Regions from separate parts of the Halopseudomonas sabulinigri genome, predicted to be linked through region 2. Evidence: riboswitches for the same ligand, from Rfam matches in the RefSeq annotation. Region 2 holds a riboswitch; the other holds the start of a gene.

Region 1 (9,165 bases), 1.9 Mb from region 2:
CAATGGTGGCCGGCGTTGATCCAGCCGACGCTGGCGACGTCAATCAGCGTCGCTTCAGCAAACAGCAGCGGGAATACCCATTTAGGTCGCAACAGCACGCCCGCCAGAAAGAACACCGCCCAGGAGGCGCTGGGCAGGTTTTGCAGCGGAAAGTGGCTACCACGGGTCATGGCCATCAATGCCACCAGCGCAACGCCGATGTACAGCTGGGTAGATCTGGACAGGTTAAGCACGGTCGTTCTCCTCGTTGAAAACAGCAAAGCGTTTGCGCCCTGGTCAGCGCAAACGCCTTTGGCTACCGTCCCGGTAGAGACGGCTGGGTCCTGCAGCCTGGCCTACATGGCCTGGTAGCGCAGGGTCAGGTACCCCGCGCGACCCGGTTGCTGGTAGGTGGCGGCGGTTTCGTAATCGGTATCGAACAGATTGGTGATCTGCGCCTGTACCCGCCAGGCGTGACTCAGCCAGTAGGTAGCACGCAGATCAAGGGTGTTATACCCGGGCAGGTCCGTACTGTTTGCGGCGTTATCCCAGCGCCGACCTTCGGCGTGCAGGCTGGCGCCAACGCCGATGCGACCAAAGCGGCGATCCACATCCAGATTGAAAACCTGCTCGGCGCGGCGCGGCAGCAGGTCGCCCTGGCCGGCGCGATTGGACGCGTTTTTCGGGTCCTGCAGGGTCAGGTTGCCCTGCCAGCTCCACCCCAACAGCTGGGTAGCGGCTTCCAGCTCCAACCCGTTGATGGTGGCCTTGTCGATGTTCTGCGCCTGTAGCCCAGCGCCGCTGTTGAAATAGGCGATCAGATCGTCGATCTCATTGCGAAACGCGGTGGCCGACCAGTTGCCCCAGTCGTGCCAGCCTTGTAGCCCGGCCTCCAGGCTCTTGGAGCTTTCCGGTTCCAGGTCTGCATTACCAAAGCCGGGGTAATACAGTTGATTGAAGGTCGGTGCCTTGAACGCTGTGCCGTAACTGGCCACCGCACGCAATGCATCGGTGAGTTGCAGGCCATAACCCAAACTGCCGGTGTTGTGCGCACCAAACTGCTCGTTGTCGTCATGGCGCAGGCTGAGCTGCACTTCGTGACGGCCGAACTGCGCCAGGTATTGCGCGTAAACGCCGTGGTTGTCGCGGCCGTCTTCGGCGAAGGTGCCGGTGCCGTTGACCTCGTCGTCCAGCCAGTCGTAGCCCAGGGTCAGCAGTTGCCCTTCTGCTAGGCGCAGGTCGTTTTGCCAGCCGAAGCTATCGCGCCGGGTATCGATGCGGGTGTTGAAGGTGTTGCCGTTGAAGGTGTCGGTCTTGTCTTCACTGCGACCAGCCTGCAGGGTCACATCCCAGGCGCTCAGCGGCGAGAAGCGGGCACGTGCGCCGTACACCTTGGTGACGTTGTCAGCGTTGGCCTTGAAGCCGGAGTCGTAATCGTTGTGCGAGTCGACCTGCAGGATATTGCCATCCAGCGTCAGTCCGTTGGCAAAGCGGTAGCCGCCGCTGAGATTGGCCGATAGCTCGCGGTAACCGTCATGGTCCACTTCGCGCGAAGGGCGCGCATCAATGCCTTCATCTTTCAGGCTGCTGGCACCCAGGTTGTACCAGGCCTTGTCGTCGCCGCCCGACACTCCGGCAGTGCCGGAAAGGTGCTGCGCGCTGCCAACAGTGGTCGAGAAGTACGGCTGCGCCCCGCCATCACCGCCCCGGCGGGTGAAAATTTGAATCACCCCGCCAATCGCCTCTGAACCATACAGGCTGGAGCGCGGCCCACGCACCACCTCAATCCGCTCAATCTGCTCTACCGGCAGGTTTTGCAGCGCGGCGTCGCCGGTGGTAGCTGACCCTATGCGCACGCCATCGATCAACACCAGCACCTGATTGGTACTGGCGCCGCGAATGCTGATCGTGGTGTTCTTGCCGGGGCCACCGGTGTTGACCAGGTTGACACCCGGCACACGGCGCAGCAACTGGTCGACACTGGTGACCTGCAGTCGCTCGATATCGTTACGATCAAACACGCTGGTGGCAGCAATGCTTTGCGCGCCGCTCTGCGCCGTTCGGGTGGCGGTCACCACCTGATCATCAAGGCTCAGGGTATGTGCTAAAGAAAGGGAAGACAGGCCAACGAGGCCAAGCGCCACCGGGGCGCGAAAAAAAGTTTTCATGCTGCGTGATTGCTCCGTCGTACCCACCCGCACGACACTGACTGAGATACACAGTGGCGGAGGCAGGAGAACGGCAGCCAGCAAGCATCGGCGGGCCGTACACCTACAGCGCCCACCGCACTGTTGTGATTCGCATCAGGCCGGTCTCCGGGCTTGCGATTGGATCTGTTGATCCTGCGACCTGAACCTTCCCATGCACAGCACAGTGGTTTTCTCAGGGGCATCGCCGTGAGGCGAACATCGCTTACCGTTGCGGGGGCAGCGCCGGAATTGTCTGCATTGGCAGACGCACCGGCTTCCCAGTTTCACCCTCTCTGAATAGAGGGAACCTGAAGCAGGCGTGAAGAGTAGAGAGTTTGCCGCAGAGCGTCAACCGAGCTTTAACGCCGCCCGCATAACGGGCAAAACCGGCCACGCTGCGCCAGAATCGTGCAGTTCAGCGCGGGCCGGGGCGGGTAACTGGCGTTTTCAGCAGTGCGTCGTAATTGAGAATGGTTTGAGCGACATCGCACAGCTTCTGGCTTCGTTCCATGGCGGCACTCTGCAACGCGCGAAACGCCTCTTCCTCACTCAAACCCTGTTGTGTCATCAGCACGCCCTTGGCGCGCTCGATGGTCTTGCGCTCGCTGAGGCTGCGGCGCGCGTTTTCCAGCTCGTCGTGCAACTGCTGCAGGCGCACGGTCTGCTCGTGCAACACCTCCAGCACCGAGCGCTGCACGTGATTGCCCAGACGCTCACCTGGCAACGGATCAAGCTCCGTAGCCTGTACGTTGTACAGCCGCGCCGCCGGCGTATTGGCCTCGTCATCCAGGCTGTTGAGCCGCTTCAGCAAGCGGCGCTGGCTATCCAGATCCGCCTTGGCCTGGCTGGTACTGTGCTCACACATCAGTTGCAGTTTATCGGCCAGGTCGTCCTCGACCTGCTTCATGCTGTCGATACGCTGCGAGGTGAGTTCAAACCACAACTCGCCCATCGCCGCCTGCACCTGGCTTCGCTCATTGGTACGGGCCGCCACCTGCCGCAGCCGTGCGATCTCACCCACCAGCTCTTCACTGCAGAGGGTCAGCCAATGACGCTTGCTGTCGGGGTCGGCGAACTCGATAAAGGTATCAAAACAGCGACGCTGGGCATCTTCGAGATAAGCCAGCTTGTCGCGCTGGGTTTGGTCGAAGTAACCGGCGATAAAACCGGAAACCCCAATAGCCCGCTCCTGCCCCGCCAGTTCCTTGCCCTGCATGAAGTTGAACATCGCCACCAGGGCGCGTGTTACGCGCGGATCGACTGCGGTGTCCGCCGCTTCAAATACCACAGCCAGCAAGCCGGCGATCAGGCGGGTAAAGCTGCGAGTCGCGTCCTGCGCGCTGATTTGCTGCGCGCGCACTCGCCGCCGCACGGCCGGTAGCGCGTCCAGGCCGTGCAATACAAAGGCGACGCGGGTAAACAGGCGCGCCTTGTCGGCGCCGCAGCCGTGCTCTATATCCATGCGGTTGAAGGCCTTGCGTACTCGCTCAGCGCAAGCGCTGGCAGTCGCAGACAGCTCATCCAGCGGCTGCCGGTAACGTTCCGCCTGGCCTCCCAGATACATGTTGGAAAAGCCGCGTTCACGCTGCAGCGCGTGCACCAGACGGCTGATTTCGCTGACCAGCTGACAGGTCAGCGCCAGTGCCTGCAGCCCCTGCATTTCACTGCGCCGGGCCGCCAGCATGAAATCAAGCGCTGTCGACATATCTCCCCCTCCCCGGTCTGAGATGCCGGTTCAGCAAAGACGCAGCAATACCTGTGCCATCCGGCAGCCGGGCCACCCTGCGCACCGGCCTTTGCAGTGGAAACAATGCCACCTAATGTGAAGACAACAATGACTCTCGTTTCGCAGGAGACACCAACATGTTCGAACCCGGCCAACTGCACCTCGCGCGCATGCGTCTGCTGCCGACCGACAGCGGTTTCAGTATCGACATTCGCTATCAGGTGGAGCAGCAAGGCAAGGCAGTCAGCTTCCATGTCACCGGTGAAGTCAACGGCGAGGCGATTGACGAAGGTTTCACGCTAACGCGCGACAGCGCGTTCAACTTTGCCAGTGATATTGATCACCTGCTGCGCCGCCACCAGGTGTTGTCGCCTGAGTTCATGTCGCTGACGACGCATCACGAATACGACGCCATGTTCGAGGACATCCGCAGCCAGTTGCATGCCTGGCACGGCGAAGCCATCGACCTGGATCAGTTCACCTAGGTAGCGCAGGGAGGTAAAACCAGACGGGAAACAGCCAACTGACGGGCAACAAAAAACCCCAGTTGCGTGAGCAACTGGGGTTTATCTGATATGGCGCAGCGGACGGGACTCGAACCCGCGACCCCCGGCGTGACAGGCCGGTATTCTAACCAACTGAACTACCGCTGCGCATCAGCTCAAAACCCTGCAAAAACGTCGCTGCAGAGCGTCTGAACTGGCGCGCATTGTAAACATTCCATCAAGGGAGTCAAGCACTTGCGTGAGATTTATTATCCACGCGATAACTGTGGCGAAGCGTGCCTCAGAGCGCCCCGCGCGTGCGCCTTTCAATAGCCGGCTGCGCCCATTCGCCACCACAGTGCGCAACGGCTGCGCCTCATCATTGCTCCCGATTAACAGATAACACTTTGGCGCATCAGCGTTTGCCTTGCGGGCGCAGAGCGACCATGATGAAGACAAACCCCACACAAAGGATCAAGCCCATGCCGTGGTACGGATGGCTGTTTATCGCACTGGCGCTCGGCAGCATCGTCGGCAGCCTGCTGATGCTGCGCGACAACGCCGGGAGCAACAAGGTCAGCAAGGAAACCATTGCCCGTGTGAAAGCGCGCGAAGCGGAACTCGCAGCAGAGGAAGCGCGCGAAGAAAAGCGGTAGACTAGCGGCGCAAACGCCACCCCCTGGCTCGGATTCATTTGCGTGCGGGCATTTTTTTGCTCGCCGCCGACAAGACAGTTACAGATCATGGTCAATTCTCTGCAAGCTCAACTCCTCAAAGCCGGCCTGGTTGACGAGAAAAAACTCAAGCAAGCACAGCGCGCCAAGAAGAAGGCCGCCAAAACCGAACCCGCGCAGGACACCGGCAAAGCCATTGCCCAGGCGCGCACGGAAAAGGCCGAGCGTGACCGCCAGCTCAATCAGCAACGCCAGGAAGAGGCCGCGCGCAAGGAGCGTGAGGCGCAGGTCAAGCAGATGGTCGAGAACAGCAAGCTGGATCGCAGTGGCGGCGAAACGCCCTACCAGTTTGTCAGCAAGAACAAGATCAAGAAGATTCACGTCACCAAGGAGCAGTTCGATCTGCTTAGCCGCGGTCGCCTGGGTATCACCCGGCTGTCGGGCAACTTCGTGCTGATCCCGCTGGAAATCGCTGAAAAGGTACGCGAGCGCGCACCACACTGGCCGGTCTACGTCGCCCAAGCCAAGGCCGAAGCACCAGCCGAAGATGATCCTTATGCTGCCTTCCAGGTCCCTGATGACCTGATGTGGTAGCACTGATGTAGCCCGGCGCCTTGCGCGCCGGGCTACTTGGCCGACGCTATTCTTCGGCTTCCAGCTCTTCTTCAGTCTGCTCTGGCTGATCAATCTCGCTGTCGTCTACCAGATTTTCGTCATCCTTCATGCGCTCCTGCTTGTCGCGCTCATCCTCGTGCTCCTGCTCTGAACAACTGGGCTTGAGCAGGAAGGTGTCAGACACATCGATCAGGCCGATGTGCTCGATGGTCCGACGGCCGATCAGCACCGGGTAAGTCATGTCGCCGCGGTCACGCAGGGAAAACTGCTCCTCGTAAACCTGGTCACCCATGCAGATCGACATTTTCACTACCGGACGACGATCGGAGCCACCCGCGCCGCGCACCAGAATGCGGCGAAACACCGGACGCTCGAATTTCATGGTGACCAGCTCGCCGGAGTCGGCATCCTTCACCGGAACGTCGTAGCGGACCCAGGGCTTGCCCTTGTGCTCGAAGGTCTCCAGATTGACCGCATGCATCGACGAGGTCAGTGCCCCCGAATCGACCTTGATCTTCACGGCCGTATGCTCAGGCATGATCAGACCCTTCTCGATCCAGCCCACTACCTGCTTCTCGTGGCGCTCGCCCGCCTCGTCCACGCGATCATCGCTACCGGCCTGAGCCATGCCCGCGACGGACGCCAGCAGTACACACGCTGATAACGACATCACCTTGAAAACTGACTGCATGAGAAATCCTTATTGCAAACATCAGAATAGACTGGACCACGCCCGGAAAGTGCCCTCCGCCCTGCGGCAGAACACCGGTTTCGGCGCTTTATATACCAGTTAAGACGATAAGAACACCTGTCTATCTTATATCGACCAATCACAGAAACCGATTAGCACTTGAAAGCCGGCGCCACATGACGTCAAATTGACATCATGCATGCCAATAAAATATCACTCAGGTTATGCAGCTCACTGCCGATATGCTCGGTACCGGGATCTGACTAGTCAGCTTCCGCTACCAATGCAGAACAATTAAAACAAAATGCCGTATGCCATTCAGTGCGTGGAGGTTGTAGATGAAGCTGTTGCGCAGCATTCGAATCAGTCAACGGATCTGGCTGATCCTGATTATTGCACTGGCCAGTACCCTGATCATGGAGGGTGTATCCCTCTCCCATCTGCACAAGGAAATCCGCGACGCCGAGATCACCAAGGCAACCCACCTGGTGGAGGTAGCGCACGACCTGATGAACTTCTACCACCAGAAGGAACTCAGTGGCGAGCTCACCGGTGAGCAGGCGCGGCAGGAGGCAATGGCAGCGCTGGGCAGCCTGCGTTATGACGGTAATGAGTACTACTGGGTCAATGACATGAACAACATCATGGTCATGCACCCGCTGGCGCCGCAAACCGTCGGGGTCGACCTGACCACGATGCAGAACACCGAAGGCGTCAATGTCATCAGCGAGATGGTCGCGCTCGCCCGCTCCAAGGGCACCGCCAGCTTCGAGTACAACTGGCCCAAGCCGGGCGAAGAGGAAGGCACCCCCAAGATTGCCGCCTTCAAGCACTTTGCACCATGGGATTACATGGTTGGCACCGGTATCTACATAGATGACATGCAGGCCAAGTTCCGCAGCGCCATCACCAGCTCCGTCATCATCATGACCCTGGTTACCCTCGCCATGGTTGCCCTCCTCTACGTGATCGGCCGTAGCATTACCCAGCCGCTCAATAGCGTCGTCGATGCCATGCGTGGCGTAGCAAGCGGCGAAGCCGATCTGAGCCGCCGGCTGGACGACGGTGCCCGCGATGAGGTCTCGCAGATCGCCCACTACTTCAATCAGTTCAACCGCAACCTGGCCGACATCATCCAGCAACTCGGCGACAGCGCTCGTCAGTTGATCAGCTCGAGCCATCAGCTGGATCAGATCAGCGGCAACAGCCTGCGCGATATGAACACCCAGTCAGAGCGCATGGAGTTGATGGCCACGGCGATCAACGAGATCACCTATGGCGTACAGGATGTAGCGCAGAACGCCAACGCCGCCGCGCAGGAGGTAGAGAACGCCAATGAAGGCGCCAACAACGGTCGCTATCAGGTCGACAAGACCATTCAGGAGATCAAGCTGCTGTCCGGCAGCGTGCAGACCGCCGTCGAGCACATGGAAACCCTGTCCAGCGATGCGCAGGAAATCACTTCCGTACTGGACGTGATCCGCAACATCGCAGAGCAGACCAACCTGTTGGCGCTCAACGCCGCGATTGAAGCCGCTCGTGCCGGTGAGATGGGCCGCGGCTTTGCCGTGGTGGCCGATGAGGTGCGCAATCTGGCGCAACGCACGCAGAAGTCGACCGAAGAGATTCACAACATGATCACCAAGCTGCAGACCAATACGCAGACGGTGGTCGGGGTGATCAACGACAGCAGCCGCCATTCGCAGCAAAGCGTCGAGCAGGTCAATGAAGCCGGCAAGGCGCTGGAGCTGATCGCCCACTCGATGGAGCAACTGGTGGCCCTGAACGCCTCCATCGCCAGCGCCACGACCCAGCAGTCCACCGTGGTCGAGGATGTCAATCGCAACGTAACCGAAGCCGCCGAGCTGGCCCGCGAGACCACCGACGGCGCGCGGGAAACCGCGCAGGCAGGCCAGCATCTGGCCAGTCTGGGTCGCCAGATCGACGAGTTGCTCAAGCGCTTCCGCGTTTAATCATAGCCACAAAAAAGCGCGCAACCGGATGGCCGGTTGCGCGCTTTTTACTGTCTGCTTGCTGCCTTCGGGGTCAGAGCACCATGACCGCCAACCAGCCGAAAGCAATCAACGGTAGGTTGTAATGCAGGAAGGTGGGTACCACGGTATCCCAGATGTGGTTGTGCTGGCCGTCTACATTGAGACCAGCAGTTGGACCCAGCGTGGAGTCGGAGGCCGGTGAACCGGCATCACCCAACGCCGCCGCCGTGCCGACCAGAGCAACAATCGCCATCGGGCTGAAACCCAGCTGCATCGCCAGTGGCACGTAAATGGCGGCAATGATCGGGATAGTCGAGAACGACGAGCCGATCCCCATGGTGATGAGCAGGCCCACCAGCAGCATCAGCAAGGCAGCCAGCGCGCGATTGTTGCCAATCAACTCAGCCGAGCTGTCGACCAGCGTCTGGATCGCGCCCGTGGCCCGCATCACTTCGGCAAACCCGGCTGCCGCAATCATGATGAAGCCAATCATCGCCATCATTTTCATGCCCTCGGTGAAGACGCCATCGGCGTCTTTCCAGCGCACTACCCCAGACACCGAGAAAATCACGAAACCGGCCAAGGCACCCATGATCATCGAGTCCAGCCACAGCTGAATAACGAAAGCGGCCACCACCGCTGCCAGCGCCACCAGTAGCGACATCGGGCTGTAGCCGCCTTCCATCCGCTCGACCTGACGAATACGCGCGACATCGTATTCACGTGGCTTGCGGTAACTGATGAAGATCGCCACCAGCAGACCCAGCAGCATCCCCAGCGCCGGCAACGCCATGGCGTGCATCACATTGATG
Region 2 (9,165 bases):
GAGGACATCAAGTCACGGGCGATTCTGGAGCAGATGCGCGAAGATGAAATCGAGCACGGCAATCAGGCATTGGAGGCAGGGGGCGCGGTATTTCCGGCGCCGGTCAAGCAGGCCATGACCCTGTTATCCAAGGTCATGACCAAGGCAGCTTACAAAGCCTGATTTACTGCACGGCGGGTATCTGGCGCCTTGACATGGAAAACGCCAAACAACATGACCAGCGCGAACTGCGTGAGTGGTTCGCCGATCTTCTTCAGTTGCTTGCCGACCAGCGCCCACTCCAGCAGGTGAATCAGCAATATCGCCAGCGCCAGCCAGTTGAGGCGCTGCGGGTCGGGCACCTGCACCAGACCAAGCAGGCTGAGGATAACCACCAGCCAGAACGCCAGAGTCACTAACTTACCGATAAGAAATACCACGCGCATATTCTTGTTCCTGTCCTTGGGTGATGGCCGCTGCCACACAGCGGCCTACCTGCGTCATGGTATTACCTGCGGCGCATAACAGAAGGGCCTGCGTCGCCACTCATCAAACTGAACGTGCCAACTACCGCCGTGTGCGCCAGCGCTTTCAGTCGATCTCGACTATTTCGTAGTCGTGGGTTACCTCAACGCCGGCCCGCCCCATCAGAATCGATGCCGAGCAGTATTTTTCGGCCGACAGCTCTACCGCGCGTTTGACGTGGGCTTCCTTCAGGTTTTTGCCGGTAACCACAAAACGCAGGTGGATCTTGGTAAAGACCTTGGGCTCGCTATCAGCACGCTCGGCATCCAGCAAGGTATGCACATCGCGAATATCCTGCCGCGCTTTCTTCAGAATACTGACTACGTCGTAGCTGGCGCAGCCACCGAGGCCAACCAATACGGTTTCCATCGGGCGAATACCCATATTGCGGCCACCAGACTCCTCGGGACCGTCCATCACCACCGTGTGGCCACTGCCGGACTCGCCCAGAAACATGACGCCGTCTACCCACTTGATATGCGCTTTCATCTATTGGCCCCGCCACTCGTTTGTCTCAGAGGAGGCGCAGAATACCACAGCCGGCAGGTGGCATACTGCCGCACTGGCCATAGCCGCAAAAACTGGACATAATCCCGTTTGGTCTCAAGCTTGAGGCTGACACGGATGCCCCGCATCTTCGGTTTGCGCGACTACGGCCAGGACACATTTAATGGTTTCGATCACCCTGACACCTAAAATAAAAAATCTAGATGCATTCCTTGCTCATTGTCACCGCCGCCGCTTTGCCGCGCGCAGCACAGTCATTCACGCCGGTGACCAATCCGACAGTCTGTTCTACATAATCAAAGGCTCGGTCACCATTCTGATCGAAGATGATCAGGGCCGCGAAATGATCATCGCCTACCTCAATCAGGGCGATTTTTTTGGCGAGATGGGCCTGTTCGACATGACCCCCGCGACCCACGACCGTACTGCCTGGGTGCGCGCCAAAACCGAATGCGAAGTTGCCGAAATCACCTACGCCAAATTCCGCGAACTGAACCAGCGCGACCCCGAGCTGTTGTACGCTGTGGGCAAGCAGATGGCCGAGCGCCTGCATGCGACCACACGCAAGGTCGGCGACCTGGCCTTTCTGGACGTCACCGGTCGTGTTGCCGGCACCTTGCTCGATCTTTGCAAGCAACCCGATGCCATGACCCACCCTGATGGCATGCAGATCAAGATCACCCGCCAGGAGATCGGCCGCATCGTTGGCTGTTCACGTGAAATGGTCGGCCGGGTGCTCAAGAGCCTGGAAGAACAGGGCCTGATCGAAGTCAAAGGCAAAACCATGGTGGTCTACGGCACCCGCTAACCTCACGTTCTTTTCTGCAGACCGGGACAAGGTGCCCGGTGCCAGCCTCTGCGCTTGCGTCCTCGGCAGTCGCCGCCCGCCTCATGTACAATTCAGCGACCACGGTTTCTGATAATAATGAGGTGAACATGGGCTTGAATAACGATTGGATGCAACGTGACATTTCGGTGTTGTGGCACCCCTGCACCCAGATGAAAGACCATGAGCACATGCCGGTGATTCCGGTGCAGCGCGGCGAGGGTATCTGGCTGCATGATTTTGAAGGCAACCGTTATATGGATGCCGTCAGCTCCTGGTGGGTCAACATCTTCGGCCACGCCAACCCCTATATAAACCAGCGCATCAAGGATCAGCTCGACACCCTGGAGCACGTAATTCTGGCCGGCTTCAGCCATCCGCCGGTGATCGAGTTGTCCGAACGCCTGGTGAAAATGACACCGGCGCCGCTAACCCGCTGCTTTTATGCCGACAACGGCTCATCCTGCATCGAAGTGGCGCTAAAAATGAGCTTCCATTACTGGCTCAACATCGGCAAGCCCGAGAAAAAGCGCTTCATCACCCTGTCCAACAGTTACCACGGCGAGACCCTGGCCGCCCTCGCCGTCGGCGACGTGGCGCTGTACAAGGAAACCTATCAGCCGCTGCTGATGGACGTGATCACCGTACCCTCACCCGACTGCTACGACCGCGAAGAGGGCGAAAGCTGGGAAGCGCACAGCCGCAAGATGTTTGCCCACATGGAGCGCGCGCTGGAGCAGAACCACACCGAGGTCGCCGCCGTTATTGTTGAGCCGCTGATTCAGTGCGCCGGTGGCATGCGCATGTATCACCCGGTCTACCTCAAGCTGCTGCGTGAGGCTTGCGACCGCTACGGCGTGCACCTGATTCACGATGAAATTGCCGTCGGCTTCGGCCGCACCGGCAGCCTGTTCGCCTGTGAGCAGGCCGAGATCGCGCCGGACTTTCTCTGCCTGTCCAAGGCGCTGACCGCTGGCTACCTGCCGATGGCGGTGTGTATGACCAACGACAAGATCTACCAGGCGTTCTACGACGACTACGAAAGCATGCGCGCCTTCCTACATTCGCACAGCTACACCGGCAACCCGCTGGCCTGCGCCGCGGCGCTGGCAACCCTCGATCTGCTGGAGCGCGACAACGTAATCGAGGCCAACAAGGCGCTGTCGGCGCACATGGCCAAGGCCACTGCGCATTTTGTGGATCATCCGCATGTTGCCGAAGTGCGCCAGACCGGCATGGTACTGGCCATCGAGATGGTCAAGAACAAGGCCACCAAGGAAGCCTATCCCTGGCAGGAACGGCGTGGCATCCGTGTCTATCAGCACGCACTGAAGAACGAGGCCATGTTGCGCCCGCTCGGCAGCGTGGTGTATTTCATGCCGCCCTACGTGATCACCCCGGACCAGATCGACCATCTTGCCAGCGTTGCCTGGGAAGGTATTCAACTGGCAACGCGGGACTGAGCCAATGCGCGTTTCCCGCTTCTACCTCGACACACCGCTCAATGAAGGTGAGCAGACACTGACCGGTGACGTTGCGCATTACATCGGCCGCGTGCTGCGCCTGGGGCCGGGCGCCAAAGTGCAGATATTCAACGGCAGCGGTCAGGAATGGCCGGGCGAAGTCATGGCGGCGGGCAAGCGCGAGGTGCTGATCAAACTGCAGGCGGCGATTGCCGGCCTGCCCGAATCGCCCCTGCAGACTCACTTGGGTCAAGCGATGTCGCGCGGCGAGCGCATGGACTGGGCGATCCAAAAGGCGGTGGAGCTGGGCGTCAACCAGATCACCCCGCTGTTTACCGAACGCTGCGAGGTCAAGCTGCAGGGTGAGCGCGCCGACAAGCGCCAGGCACACTGGCAACAGGTGGCAGTGAGCGCCTGCGAGCAGTGCGGCCGCAGTGTGGTGCCCGCCATCAACCCGCCGACCAGTCTGCACGACTGGCTGCCGGCACTGACGTCTGACCTCAAACTGGTACTGCACCACCGTACCGACCAGGATCTGGACCAGTTGCCCAAGCCCGGTTCGCTGGCCCTGCTGATTGGCCCCGAAGGTGGCCTGAGCGCCGACGAGATTCACCTGGCTGAAACCAGCGGCTTCGTGGCCGCCCGCTTTGGCCCGCGCGTACTGCGTACCGAAACCGCCCCGGTAGTCGCCTTGAGCATGGCGCAACAACGCTGGGGCGACTTCTAGCCTGCGGCTTCTAGCTCAGAGCGCAACGCTGCCGATTGACCACACCCCCACCCTTGGGTAATGTTCAGCCGTTTTATCCACGCCGCAGACGAGGTAGCGCATGGCCCGCAAAAAAACCACCGTGGACTTTGAACAGTCATTGGGCGAGCTGCAACAGTTGGTCGAGCGACTGGAAAGCGGCGAGCTCAGCCTTGAAGAGTCTCTTAGCGCCTTCGAACAAGGTGTCGTACTCACCCGCGACTGCCAGCAGGCGCTCAGGCAGGCCGAGCAGAAAGTGCAGCAGTTGGTCGAGAAAAACGGCGAGCTGAGCACCGAACCCTTCGACGGCGCCGCTGAATGAGCGAGTTTGCTGCCTACCTTGAGGCCTGCCAGACGCGTATCAACGGCTTTTTGCTGAGCCAACTGGATACCCCGCAACTTCGCCTTGAGCGCCTGTATGCCGCCATGCGCTACAGCGTCGTCAACGGTGGCAAGCGTGTACGTCCACTGCTGTGCTACGCCAGCTGCGAAGCCCTCGGCGGCGACCCCGCTGCAGCCAACCCCGCCGCCGGCGCGGTTGAACTGGTGCATGCCTACTCGCTGATTCACGACGATCTGCCGGCCATGGACGACGACGACCTGCGCCGTGGCCAGCCCACCTGCCACCGCGCCTTCGACGAAGCCACCGCCATTCTTGCCGGCGACGCCCTGCAGGCGCTGGCCTTCGACTGGCTGAGCACGCTGGGTGACTGGCAGCCGGCGACTCGCCTGCAGATGGTACAGACCTTGGCCCGTGCTGCCGGCCCCCAGGGCATGGTGGGTGGCCAAGCCATCGACCTGGGCGCCGTCGGCGAGAAGATTGATCTGGCCACGCTGGAGCTGATGCATCGGCACAAGACCGGCGCGCTGATCAGCGCCAGCATTCAGCTGGGTGCCCTGGCCAGCGAACGCGCCAGTGCCGATCAACTGCAAACCCTGGCCGTGTATGCCGACTGCATTGGCCTGGCCTTTCAGGTGCAGGACGACATACTCGACATCGAAAGCGAGACCAGTGTTCTGGGCAAGCGTCAGGGCGCCGATATCGCGCGCGACAAACCCACCTACCCGGCTCTGCTGGGGCTTGAAGGTGCGCACCGACTGGCCGACCAGCTGCGCGATCAAGCCGTCGCCGCACTGCAGCCACTGGGCGCCGCGGCCGTCCACCTGCAGCAACTCGCCGACTACATAGTGCAACGCCGTTTTTAAACAACCCTGCTAACTGTTGGGCTATCGGGGTGCATCGGTTAAACTGCGCACTTGTTTTCCTGCCATTGCCAATGGCATTCAGAGCCTTGTTTGATGCCCAGCACTTTCCACGAAATACCGCACCAACGCCCCAGCACCCCCCTGCTGGACAGTCTTGACGACACCGCGCAACTGCGCGAGCTGGACGAAAGCCGTCTGCCTGAACTGGCCGATGAGTTGCGGCTGTTTCTGCTCTGGAGCGTAGGCCAGACCGGCGGGCACTTTGGCGCGGGCCTGGGGGTTATCGAGCTGACCATCGCGCTGCACTATGTTTACGCCACCCCGGAGGACCGCCTGGTCTGGGATGTAGGCCACCAGGCTTACCCGCACAAGATTCTTACCGGTCGCCGCGAACAGATGGCCAGCCTGCGCCAGAAAGATGGCCTGGCCGCCTTCCCTCGCCGCGTAGAAAGCCCTTACGACACCTTTGGCGTTGGTCACTCCAGCACCTCGATCAGCGCCGCGCTGGGCATGGCGATTGCGGCCAACCTGCAGGGACTGGATCGCCGCACGGTCGCAGTCATCGGCGACGGCGCCTTGACTGCCGGCATGGCCTTTGAGGCGCTGAACCACGCCAGCGACGCCCAGGCCAACATGCTGGTAGTACTGAACGACAATGACATGTCGATCTCGCGCAACGTCGGCGGGCTGTCCAATTATCTGGCCAAGATTCTTTCCAGCCGCACCTACTCGCACATGCGTGAGGGCAGCAAGAAGGTGCTGTCGAAACTGCCGCAGGCCTGGGAACTGGCACGCAAGACCGAAGAGCACGCCAAGGGCATGCTGGTGCCGGGCACCCTGTTTGAAGAGCTGGGCTGGAATTACATCGGCCCGATCAACGGCCACGACCTGCCCGCCCTGGTAAAAACCCTGAAGAACATGCGTGAACTCAAGGGCCCGCAATTTCTCCACGTAGTCACGCAAAAAGGCAAAGGCTTCTCGCCCGCCGAGGCCGACCCGATTGGCTACCACGCGATTACCAAGCTGGAACCCAAGCCCGCCGCGGCCACCGGCGCCAGCAAGCCAAAATTCTCGAATATCTTCGGTCAGTGGTTGTGCGACATGGCCGCGCAGGACGCGCGCTTGATCGGCATCACCCCGGCGATGAAGGAAGGTTCCGACCTGATCGCCTTCGCCGAGCAGTATCCCAACCGCTACTTTGATGTTGCCATTGCCGAGCAACACGCCGTGACGCTGGCCGCCGGCATGGCCTGCGAAGGCGCCAAGCCGGTGGTGGCGATTTACTCGACCTTTCTGCAACGCGCCTACGATCAGGTTGTACACGATGTAGCCGTACAGAACCTAGATGTGCTCTTTGCTATCGACCGCGCGGGGCTGGTGGGTGAGGACGGCCCGACCCACGCCGGTAGTTTCGACCTGTCGTTCCTGCGCTGCCTGCCGAACATGGTAATCATGGCACCAGCCGATGAGAACGAAACCCGGCAGATGCTCAGCACCGGCTTTCTGCACAACGGGCCAGCGGCCGTGCGCTACCCGCGCGGTACCGGGCCGGGCACCCCCATTGACCCGGCGCTCGACACCCTGCCGATCGGCAAGGGCGTGGTCACCCGTGCGGGCCAGGAGGTGGCCATTCTCTGCTTCGGCACTCTGCATCAGCAGGCGCTCAAGGCAGCCGAAGCGTTGAATGCCAGTGTGGCCAACATGCGTTTCGTGAAGCCGCTGGATACCGCCCTGATCGCCGAGTTGAGCGCTACTCACAAGCTGCTGGTTACCCTGGAAGAGAACACTGTCATGGGCGGCGCCGGCAGTGCCGTCAATGAATGGCTGCTGGCCGAGGGGATAGCTACCCCGGTGCTCAACCTGGGGCTGCCCGATGTTTTTGTCGAGCACGCCAAACCCGCACAGATGCTGGCCGAATGTGGACTGGAAGCCGCTGGCATCGAAGCCGCCATTCGCCAGCGCCTGAGCACCCTCCCCGAGCCTGATCAAGGGCTTGACCCCACCGACTGAAAGCCCTAGAGTCCCGCTCCAATTCTTGGTACTCGCACTGGGTGCCTGATCCGCCACGCGGATCGGGTGAAACGGGAAGTCGGTTCAAGTCCGACGCTGCCCCCGCAACGGTAAGGAATCGCAGGTCCACCTGCAGCTGCTGTCAAGCAAGCCACTGTGCACCGCACGGGAAGGCGACCGCAGTCAGATTCTAAGCCCGGAGACCGGCCCACTGCGCTAAGTTGCTGCGCCCCTGCGCCACGACTTTACTGCTGAGGTGTCGCGGAGGGCGTCACCGGTCGGCGTGGTCGTCCGCTGCCCGGACCCCTCCTGACTCCCCGCCCTCCTCAAAAGCCGTACTTTTGGGGATTCTGAATGAACAAGTCACTCTTTCTGCTGCCCGCGCTGCTGGCCAGCGCCATCGCCCAGGCCAACGAGGCCGTGGACCTGCCCGATACCATAGTGACCGCCTCGCGGCAGGCAGAGTCCGCCAGCGACAGCTCAGCCGCCACCACCGTGTTTACCCGTGACGACATTGATCGCCTGCAACCTGCCAGCGTCGCCGACCTGCTGCGCCGCGTTCCCGGCATGTCGATCACCACAACCGGTGGCATCGGTAGTCTGACCAGCCTGTCGCTGCGCGGTACCAGCGCCACCCAAAGTCTGGTGATGATTGACGGCCAGCGGATCGGCAGCGCCTCTGCAGGCCAAGCCAGTCTTGAATTCATCAACGTTGATCAGATCGAGCGTATCGAAGTTGTCCGCGGCCCGCGCTCGGCGCTCTATGGCTCAGACGCCATTGGCGGTGTCATTCAGATTTTCACCCGCCAGGGCAGTGATGGCCTGAACCCTCGCATCAAGCTTGGCGTCGGTAGCAACCAGACCTACACCCGTGAGTTGGGCTTGTCGGGCGGAAACGGTCAGACCCGTTTCAACCTCGGCGCCAGCCTGAATGAAACCGCCGGCATCGACCGCACTCGCCACAACGCCGACGGTGATCAGGACCGAGACGGTTATCGCAACCGCGCCTACAACGCCAGTTTCGCGCACAACTTCACCGACGATCTGGAAGTCGGCATCCGCGTACTGGAGCAAAGCGGTAATACCGAGTACGACCTGTTCGGCAACCCGGAAGACGATTTCCGCCTCAGCACCGTGGCAACCCACCTGCAATGGCAGGTCAACGATGTGTGGCGTACCCGTGTCGAGGCCGGCCATGCCGAAGACAAGCGCGACAGCAACTACGACTTTTTTGCCTTCGCCTACAATACCTACCGCGACTCCGCCAGCTGGCTGAACAACCTGCAATTGGGCGAGCGCAACACCCTGCAGGCCGGGCTGGATTGGTATGAAGACCGCCTGAACAGCACCTCGGCATTCAACCAGACCGAACGTTACAATCAGGCCGCGTTTGTGCAGCATCGCTACGATGCCGAGCGGTTCAGCACCGACTTCGGCTGGCGCCATGACGACAACGAGCAGTTCGGCCACGAAAACACCTTCAATGCCGCGCTAACGGTGCCGCTCGACACTAATCAGCAAGTGATTGCGTCCTATGGCGAAGGTTTCCGCGCACCCACCTTCAACGACCTGTACACCGCCTTCGGCGCCAATCCAGACTTGCAGCCCGAGAAATCCAAAAGCTACGAACTGCAATGGCGTGGCCAGTGGGACGATACCCAGTTGCAGGCAGCCGCCTATCGTACCGACATCGAAGACCTGATCCTGCTGGACCCTTTCTTTGTCGCGCAGAACATCAGCAGCGCTCGCATTCACGGCCTGGAGTTAAGTGCCGGCACTACAGTGCTGGAATGGAGTACGCTGGTTTCCGCCACCTGGCTCGACCCACGCGACCGCGAAAGCGGCAAGCAACTGCCGCGCCGGCCGAAACGTCTGCTGAGTATTGATACCGACCGTCAGTTCGG

What was found. A riboswitch is a leader RNA that binds a small molecule or an ion and turns the genes downstream of it on or off. The one in region 2 is predicted to bind cobalamin.
Region 1: another riboswitch for cobalamin. It lies ahead of btuB (TonB-dependent vitamin B12 receptor); the one in region 2 lies ahead of BLU26_RS14155 (TonB-dependent receptor domain-containing protein).

Annotation. Positions count from the first base shown of each region.
Region 1 is NZ_LT629763.1:967,675-976,839, forward strand. It holds gene BLU26_RS04245 (hypothetical protein) at 1-233, opposite strand, end outside; gene btuB (TonB-dependent vitamin B12 receptor) at 336-2,147, opposite strand; cobalamin riboswitch at 2,269-2,495, opposite strand; gene BLU26_RS04255 (nitrate regulatory protein) at 2,584-3,873, opposite strand; gene BLU26_RS04260 (DUF5064 family protein) at 4,032-4,379, shown strand; tRNA gene BLU26_RS04265 (tRNA-Asp) at 4,471-4,547, opposite strand; gene BLU26_RS04270 (DUF2897 family protein) at 4,862-5,035, shown strand; gene BLU26_RS04275 (DUF2058 domain-containing protein) at 5,123-5,647, shown strand; gene rloA3 (retropepsin-like aspartic peptidase RloA3) at 5,694-6,359, opposite strand; gene BLU26_RS04285 (methyl-accepting chemotaxis protein) at 6,698-8,332, shown strand; gene BLU26_RS04290 (Na+/H+ antiporter family protein) at 8,406-9,165, opposite strand, start outside.
Region 2 is NZ_LT629763.1:3,102,888-3,112,052, reverse strand. It holds gene coq7 (2-polyprenyl-3-methyl-6-methoxy-1,4-benzoquinone monooxygenase) at 1-162, shown strand, start outside; gene BLU26_RS14195 (DUF1145 domain-containing protein) at 150-425, opposite strand; gene BLU26_RS14190 (OsmC family protein) at 571-993, opposite strand; gene crp (cAMP-activated global transcriptional regulator CRP) at 1,175-1,819, shown strand; gene BLU26_RS14180 (adenosylmethionine--8-amino-7-oxononanoate transaminase) at 1,948-3,300, shown strand; gene BLU26_RS14175 (16S rRNA (uracil(1498)-N(3))-methyltransferase) at 3,305-4,027, shown strand; gene BLU26_RS14170 (exodeoxyribonuclease VII small subunit) at 4,128-4,367, shown strand; gene BLU26_RS14165 (polyprenyl synthetase family protein) at 4,364-5,251, shown strand; gene dxs (1-deoxy-D-xylulose-5-phosphate synthase) at 5,345-7,261, shown strand; cobalamin riboswitch at 7,284-7,487, shown strand; gene BLU26_RS14155 (TonB-dependent receptor domain-containing protein) at 7,616-9,165, shown strand, end outside.